One region of the Streptomyces sp. NPDC014733 genome, then DNA from elsewhere that is predicted to be linked to it. Evidence: riboswitches for the same ligand, from Rfam matches in the RefSeq annotation. Region 1 holds a riboswitch; the other holds the start of a gene.
The links. A riboswitch is a leader RNA that binds a small molecule or an ion and turns the genes downstream of it on or off. The one in region 1 is predicted to bind thiamine pyrophosphate.

Region 1 (4,142 bases):
GCGCCCCACCACTGGTGGCGTTCCTCGACCGTACGGACCGGCTGGTGCCACTCGGTGCGGAAGAGGTGTGCGACACCCTGGAGGCGGCATTGGACCGCATCCTGTCCGAGGCGTCGAAGGCGGGTTGACCCCGCTGTCGCCGGCGGGCAGAGCCACCGCCCGCGCCCGGCCCGGACCGCTCGTCCCCCGCGGTCCGGGCCGAGTGCCGGTTCCGGCCCGGTCGGCGCGGCACCGCTCCCGCCGATGTCCGGTCCCGCCTCCGGTGGCCCTCAGACCTTGCGGCGCCGCCCGCGTCCGCCGCGGCGTGCCGCCGCCCGACCCCCGGCCGGTGGCGCACCGGCATCCCGGCCGGCGGCCCCGTTCACCTCTCCCGCGGGCCGTCCGCGGTCGGCCGAGACGACCAGCGCGGCCAGCAGCGTCGTCAGCGGCACCGAGGCGACCAGCCCGATGCTGCCGACCAGCGTCCGTACGATCTCTTCGGCCACCACCTCGCTCCCCGCGACCGCGCCCACTCCGCTCTGCGCGATCGAGAAGAGCAGCATGAGCGGGAGCGCCGCGCCGGCGTAGGCGAGGACGAGGGTGTTCACCACCGAGGCGATGTGGTCCCGGCCGATCCGCATCGCGGCGCGGTAGAGCGTGTGCCAGGACGCCGAGGGATCGGCCTCCTTCAGCTCCCACACGGCCGCGGTCTGGGTGACCGTCACATCGTCGAGCACGCCCAGCGAGCCGATGATGATGCCCGCCAGCAGCAGGCCCCGGATCTCGATGTGCGGGAAGAGGCCGTGCACCAGCCCGGTGAAGTCGTCGGTGTTGCCGGTCAGCAGCGCCCAGCCGATGAACACCGAACCGAGCAGCCCGATGAGCAGCAGCGAGGCGAGGGTGCCGAGGACGGCGACCGAGGTTCTGGCGGTCAGACCGTGGCACATGTAGAGCGCGATCAGCATGATGGCGCTGCCGCCGACCACGGCGACGACCAGCGGGTTCGAGCCCTGGAGGATTGCCGGGAGGATGAACAGCGTCAGCACCCCGAAGCTCGCCACCAGCGCGACCAGGGCCAGTACGCCACGCAGCCGCCCCACCACGACGACGGCGGCGGCGAAGAGCGCGGCCAGCACCCACATCGGGACCGTCCGGTCGACGTCGCTGATCGAGTACTGCAACTCCTTCGGCGCCTTGGGGGAGTACGCGACCTGGACCTCCTGGCCGGTGGAGTAGTGGCGCAGCGCGTCCGGGGTGACCACCGTGTCGAAGGTCCGTCCGGCGTTCTCACCGCTCGTCACCTTCACCGTCGCCACTTCGCAGGGGCCCTTGGCGGCAGCCGGGGGCCCGTTCGGCTGCTCTCCGGGGACGGGCTGCTCCTGGGCATGGACACTGGCGCAGTCGACCTCGGCGACCTTGGTCACGCGGGCCGACTCCTGGGGCTGGTCGAAGCCGACGCCGGACGGTTTGTGGCCGGGGGCGCCGCCCGGCCACAGCACCACCAGACCGACCGCGACGGCGACCGCGAACGGGATCAGCACCGCGGCGATGACCTTCCGCAGATGCCGGGAGACGGGCGCTGCCGGGCCGTGGCCGTGCGAGTGGCCGTGGCCGTGTCCGTGCCCGGGGGCAGGGGCGGCGGCGGAGGCGGGTGAGGACGTGTCGATGCCGGTCACCGCCCGATCATCGCAAGAAGTCCGGGCCCCCTGGCCACCTCGCCGTACCGGCCGCTACCGTGGTGGCACCTTTGCAATCGCGGGAGCTCGGAGCACCGGGCTGAGAGGGCGCTGACCTTCGTCCCGACGACGTTTCACGTGAAACGTCGTGGACGGAAGCCGCTGCGTCGACCGCCGAACCTGTTACCGGGTAATGCCGGCGTAGGGAGTTGGGTCTTCATGACTCTGCAGGATGCACGCACGCCCGAAAACGGCGAGTCCGGCGCGGACGGCTCCGTCAAGGAGTTCGGCTGGCACAAGGGCTACGTCACCGGATCACGCCCGGACCTGCGGGTGCCGGTCCGGCGAGTGCACCTCACCAACGGCAAGGACGTGACGCTGTACGACACGTCAGGTCCGTACACCGATCCCCAGATCGACACCGATGTCCGCCGTGGTCTGGCACCGCTGCGGGAGAACTGGATCATCGCGCGGGGCGACACGGAGGAGTATGCGGGCCGCCCGCCGCGCCCCGAGGACGACGGACTCAAGCACACATCACCCCGTGGTGGACTGCGCAATCTTGACGCGGTCTTCCCCGGACGTCCCCGCCAGCCCCGGCGCGGGCGGGGCGGCGCGGCGGTCAGCCAGCTCGCCTGTGCGCGGCGCGGCGAGATCACCGCGGAGATGGAGTACGTCGCGGTCCGCGAGGGCGTGACGCCGGAGTTCGTCCGCGACGAGATCGCGGCGGGCCGCGCGGTGCTGCCGGCGAACGTCAACCACCCGGAGATCGAGCCGATGATCATCGGCAAGAACTTCCTGGTGAAGGTGAACGCCAACATCGGCAATTCCGCGGTCACCTCGTCCATCGAGGAGGAGGTGGAGAAGATGACCTGGGCGACCCGCTGGGGTGCCGACACGGTCATGGACCTCTCCACCGGCCGCAACATCCACACCACCCGTGAGTGGGTGCTGCGCAACTCCCCGGTGCCGATCGGCACCGTCCCGCTCTACCAGGCGCTGGAGAAGGTCGACGGCAAGGCCGAGGAGCTGACCTGGGAGATCTACAAGGACACCGTCATCGAGCAGGCGGAACAGGGCGTCGACTACATGACGGTCCACGCCGGAGTCCTGCTGCGGTACGTGCCGTTGACCGCCCGCCGCAAGACCGGCATCGTCTCCCGCGGTGGTTCGATCATGGCCGCTTGGTGTCTGGCGCACCATCAGGAGTCGTTCCTGTACACGCACTTCGAGGAGTTGTGCGCCATCCTCGCGTCGTACGACGTGACGTTCTCGCTCGGTGACGGGCTGCGTCCCGGGTCGATCGCGGACGCCAACGACGAGGCGCAGTTCGCGGAGTTGCGGACGCTCGGCGAGCTGAACAAGGTCGCCAAGGCGCACGGTGTGCAGACGATGATCGAGGGCCCGGGCCATGTCCCGATGCACAAGATCAAGGAGAACGTCGACCTCCAGCAGGAGATCTGCGAGGAGGCGCCGTTCTACACGCTCGGCCCGCTGACCACGGACATCGCGCCCGCCTACGACCACATCACGTCGGGCATCGGCGCCGCGATGATCGCCTGGTGGGGCACGGCGATGCTCTGCTACGTCACGCCCAAGGAGCACCTGGGGCTGCCGGACCGCGACGATGTGAAGACCGGCGTCATCACGTACAAGATCGCGGCTCATGCGGCGGACCTGGCCAAGGGGCACCCCGGCGCCCAGGAGTGGGACGACGCCCTGTCGGACGCCCGCTTCGAGTTCCGCTGGGAGGACCAGTTCAACCTGGCCCTCGACCCCGACACCGCACGGGAGTTCCACGATGCGACGCTGCCCGCGGAGCCGGCGAAGACCGCGCACTTCTGCTCCATGTGCGGCCCGAAGTTCTGCTCGATGAAGATCAGCCGGAGCATCACCGAGCAGTTCGGCGGTGAGGACGGCGCCAGCCCCGAGGAGATCGAGGCGGGGATGCTGGAGAAGTCCAAGGAGTTCGCGGCCGCCGGCAACCGCGTCTATCTCCCGCTGGCCGACTGACGGTCCGCCCGCCGCACCGGGGCTCCCCTCGACGGGCGGCCCCGGTGCACCCCGCGTAACAGCCAACGCACCAGGTCAGCCGCGTACGACGGCACCTCGACCGGCCGGGCGCCGCAGCGGCGACGGGTTGAGCCGGGCGAACCCCTCCTGCCGTTCGTACGGGAAGTAGGGGTACGGGGCGGGCCGGGCGCTCGCGGCGTCGAGCCGGGCCGTCTGCTCGGGGGCGAGGCTCCAGCCGACCGCGCCGAGGTTCTGCCGCAGCTGTGCCTCGTCACGGGCCCCGATGATCACCGAGGAGACGGTGGGGCGTTGCAGCAGCCAGTTGAGGGCGATCTGCGGCACGCTCCTCCCGGTCTCCTCGGCGATCTCGTCGAGGACGTCGACCACCCGGTACAGGAGTTCCTCCGCCACGGGCGGGGCCTGGTCGGCCGTGCGGTGCAGGCGGCTGCCGTCCGGGAGCGGTGCGCCCCGGCG
Region 2 (4,142 bases), on a different contig from region 1:
ATCTCGGTCACAGGACAAGCGTGCCACCTCGCACTGACAGTCGGTAGCCGGGCGTCGCCGGAGAGGGCCGCGCGGGCGGCGCCGGAGCCCCGGCGCACGGTCCCCGCCAGGCGCCGGGCCCGTCCCCGTACGCCCCGTGCGGCTCAGCGGACCGCGGACTTGAGCGGGACGGACGCGTCGGCGGCCCGCACCCGGTCCAGGGCGGCGCCGCGCTCGATGAGGCGGCGTCCCTGGGCCAGGTCGCGGGGCCTGCCGACCGCCAGCAGCGCCACCAGGACGCCGTCGCGCAGCCAGATGACCGACCAGGCGGCGCCGTCCGGATCACCGCGCCAGACCAGCTCGTCGGCGCCGCCGTGGTCGCCCGCGTACTGGACGAACCGGCCGAACTGCTCCGACCAGAAGTACGGGACCGGGTCGTAGACGGTGGCCTCGGCGGGGTCGCCGGTGATGTTCTGCGCGACGGTGCGGGGGCCCTGGAGGGCGTTGTCCCAGTGGTGGATGAGGAGTCTGCGGCCGTAGCGGGCGGAGGGGAAGGAGGCGCAGTCGCCGACGGCGTGGACGTCCGGGGCGGAGGTGCGCAGCCGGTCGTCGGCGAGGACCGAGCCGTCCTCCGGCGAGAGCGCGATGCCGGAACCGGCCAGCCAACCGGTGGCGGGGCGGGCGCCGATGCCGACGAGGACGGCGTCGGCGGGCAGCGCGGTGCCGTCGTCCAGCACCACGCCCCGCTCCCCGACGGCGGCGACCCGCGCGCCGGTGCGCAGTTCGGCACCGGCCGCGGCGTACCAGGGCGTCATGTGGGCGGCGACCTCGGCGGGCAGCGCCCCGGCCAGCGGGCGGTCGGCGGCCTCGACGACGGTGACGGCGCAGCCCGCCTCCCGGGCGGCGGTGGCGAACTCGGCGCCGATCCAGCCCGCGCCGACCACGACGATCTCGCTCCGCCCGGCCAGGACGGGCCGCAGCCGCCGCGCGTCGTCCAGGGTGCGCAGCAGGTGCACCCCGGGGTGCCCCTCGGTGCCGGGCAGCCGCAGGGGTGCGGCCCCGGTGGCGAGGACGGCGTGGTCGTAGCGGACCGGGCCGCGCGCGGTGTCCAGCAGGTGTTCCCCGGGGCGGATGCCGGTCACCGGGTGGTCCAGTTCCAGCTCGATGCCGAGGGAGCGGAAGTCGACGTCGAAGGCGGCGCCGTCGGCCTTGCCCAGCAGGACCGCCTTGGAGAGCGGCGGCCGGTCGTAGGGCGGGTGCGGCTCGTCGCCGAAGACGGTGATCGCGCCGTGCCAGCCGTTCTCGCGCAGCGCGACGGCGGTCTGCACGCCCGCCATACCCGCACCGGCGATCACCACGCGGGGCGTGTGGTCAGGGGCCTGGGAGGACTTCCTCTGCTCGCTCACCCGGTCACTCTAGGACGGCGCGCGAAGCGGTCCGCAGCACCGCGCAAGGAGATCTCTGACACAGCGTTACGGACCGCTCCCCGCTCCCCCGGACGGCCCGTCCGCTCCCCGGGCGCCGCCTTACGGGGCCCGGGAGGCGGGTACTAGGGTGAGGCGGACACGCACTCGCGGGAGCCCGGCGTACCGGGCTGAGAGGGAGGCTGACCGGCCTCCGACCGTACGAACCTGATCCGGGTCATGCCGGCGAAGGGAGGGGCTGGACGCCCATGCCTCCATCTGCCACACCACCGAGCCCGACGGATCCACCGCACCCCGACGTCCTGGTGATCGGCGGCGGCCTCATGGGGCTGGTCACCGCCTGGCGGGCCGCGCGGCGCGGACTGCGGACCGCGCTGGCCGATCCGGAGCCGGGCGGCGGCGCGGGCCGGGTCGCGGCCGGGATGCTCGCCGCCGTCACCGAGCTCCACCACGGCGAGGAGACGCTGCTCGGCCTCAACCTCGCCTCCGCCCGCCGCTATCCGGACTTCGTGGCGGAGCTGGAGGAGGCGAGCGGCCTGGACGCGGGCTACCGCGCCTGCGGCACCCTGGCCGTGGCGCTCGACGCCGACGACCGCGCCCACCTGCGAGAGCTCCACGCCCTCCAGGTGCGGTGCGGGCTGGAGTCGGTCTGGCTGCCGGGGCGTGAGTGCCGGCGCCTGGAGCCGATGCTCGCGCCCGGCGTGCGCGGGGGGCTGCGGGTCGACGGCGACCACCAGACCGATCCGCGGCGGCTGACCGCGGCGCTGCTGGTGGCGTGCGAGCGGGCCGGGGTGGCCTTCCACCGCACCCGCGCGGCCCGGCTGACGGTCGCCGCGGGGCGTGCCACCGGCGCCGAGCTGGCCGACGGCACCCGGATCGCGGCGGGCGCCACCGTGCTGGCCGCAGGCAGCCTCAGCGGGCGGCTGGCGGGGGTGCCGGACGAGGTGCGGCCGCCGGTGCGCCCGGTGAAGGGCCAGGTGCTGCGGCTGCGGCTGCCGCGCATGCCCCAGGGGAGCCCGGCGTTCCTGTCGCGCACCGTACGGGCCGTGGTGCGCGGGGGGCCGCTCTATCTGGTGCCGCGGGAGAACGGCGAGCTGGTCGTCGGCGCCACCACGGAGGAGCTGGGCTGGGACACCACCGTCACCGCGGGCGGCGTCTACGAGCTGCTGCGGGACGCGCACGAGCTGGTGCCGGGCCTGACGGAGCTGCCGCTGGTGGAGACCTGCGCGGGGCTGCGGCCCACCTCGCCGGACAACGCGCCGCTGCTCGGCCCGACGGCGCTGCCCGGGCTGCTGCTGGCCACCGGGCACTTCCGCAACGGCGTGCTGCTGACGCCGATCACCGGTGACGCGCTGGCCGAGGCGCTCACCACGGGGCGGCTGCCCGAGGAGGCCCGCCCGTTCTCCCCCGACCGCTTCGCCCCGGGCGCCGGTGCGCCGGCCGCCCCGGGACGCGTCCTCCAGGAGCAGCAGGCATGACCCCACCGACCTCCCCCGTCCCGTCCACCCCCTCCGGCGCCCCGGTCACCGTCACCGTCAACGGCGCCGCCCGGGAGATCCCCGGCGGGCTGACCCTGGACCGGCTGGTGGCGACGTTGTCGGCCGCCCCGTCCGGGGTCGCCGCCGCCGTCAACGAGACCGTCGTGCCGCGCTCCCGGTGGACGGACACCCCGCTCGCCGCCGGGGACCGTGTCGAGGTGCTGACCGCAGTCCAGGGGGGCTGAGCGATGGCCGACGATCTCCTCACCCTGGGCGGTACGGACCTCACCTCCCGGCTGATCATGGGCACCGGGGGCGCGCCCAGTCTGGACGTCCTGGAGCGGGCGCTGCTGGCGTCCGGGACACAGCTGACGACGGTCGCGATGCGGCGGCTGGACCCGACCGTCCAGGGTTCGGTCCTCTCCGTCCTCGACCGGCACGGCATCCGGGTGCTGCCGAACACCGCGGGCTGTTTCACGGCGGGCGAGGCGGTGCTCACCGCCCGGCTGGCCCGGGAGGCGCTGGGCACCGACTGGGTCAAGCTGGAGGTGGTCGCCGACGAGCGGACCCTGCTGCCCGACCCGGTGGAGCTGCTGGACGCGGCGGAGACCCTGGTGGACGACGGTTTCACGGTGCTGCCCTACACCAACGACGATCCGGTGCTGGCCCGGAAGCTGGAGGACGTGGGCTGCGCCGCGATCATGCCGCTGGGCTCGCCGATCGGCTCCGGGCTGGGCATCCGCAACCCGCACAACTTCCAGCTGATCACCGAGCGCGCCGGGGTCCCGGTGATCCTCGACGCGGGCGCCGGGACCGCCTCGGACGCGGCGCTCGCCATGGAGCTGGGGTGCGCGGCGGTGATGCTGGCGTCGGCGGTGACGCGCGCGCAGGATCCGGAGCTGATGGCGCGGTCGATGCGGTACGCGGTCGACGCGGGGCGGCTGGCCTTCCGCGCCGGACGCATCCCGCGCCGCCACTTCGCGCTGGCGTCGTCGCCGCGGGACGGCCGCGCGGAGCTGGATCCGGAGCGCCCGGCGTTCTGACGTCCCGGGGCGGCGGGCGTATCCCGTCGCCCCGCGGCCGCTTCCGGTCACCGTTCGGCCGCAGTGCGCCCGTACGGCCGCCGGACTGGCGGCGGTGTCGGTAGGTCCTCGTAGACTCGTCTGCCGTGGATACGACCCTTCAGGACCCCCTGGTCGGGCAGTTGCTCGACGGCCGGTACCGCGTCGAGGCGCGCATCGCCGCCGGTGGCATGGCGACG

Region 2: linked by a shared signal. The riboswitch ahead of thiO (glycine oxidase ThiO) and the one ahead of thiC (phosphomethylpyrimidine synthase ThiC) in region 1 are both predicted to bind thiamine pyrophosphate.

The regions. Positions count from the first base shown of each region.
Region 1 is NZ_JBIBYO010000006.1:171,767-175,908, forward strand. It holds gene ACF1BH_RS16720 (SsgA family sporulation/cell division regulator) at 1-128, shown strand, start outside; gene ACF1BH_RS16725 (YibE/F family protein) at 270-1,646, opposite strand; TPP riboswitch at 1,725-1,880, shown strand; gene thiC (phosphomethylpyrimidine synthase ThiC) at 1,875-3,668, shown strand; gene ACF1BH_RS16735 (aldo/keto reductase) at 3,744-4,142, opposite strand, start outside.
Region 2 is NZ_JBIBYO010000005.1:399,710-403,851, reverse strand. It holds gene ACF1BH_RS15545 (Rv2175c family DNA-binding protein) at 1-11, opposite strand, end outside; gene ACF1BH_RS15540 (NAD(P)/FAD-dependent oxidoreductase) at 144-1,385, opposite strand; TPP riboswitch at 1,543-1,654, shown strand; gene thiO (glycine oxidase ThiO) at 1,652-2,881, shown strand; gene thiS (sulfur carrier protein ThiS) at 2,878-3,126, shown strand; gene ACF1BH_RS15525 (thiazole synthase) at 3,130-3,924, shown strand; gene pknB (Stk1 family PASTA domain-containing Ser/Thr kinase) at 4,050-4,142, shown strand, end outside.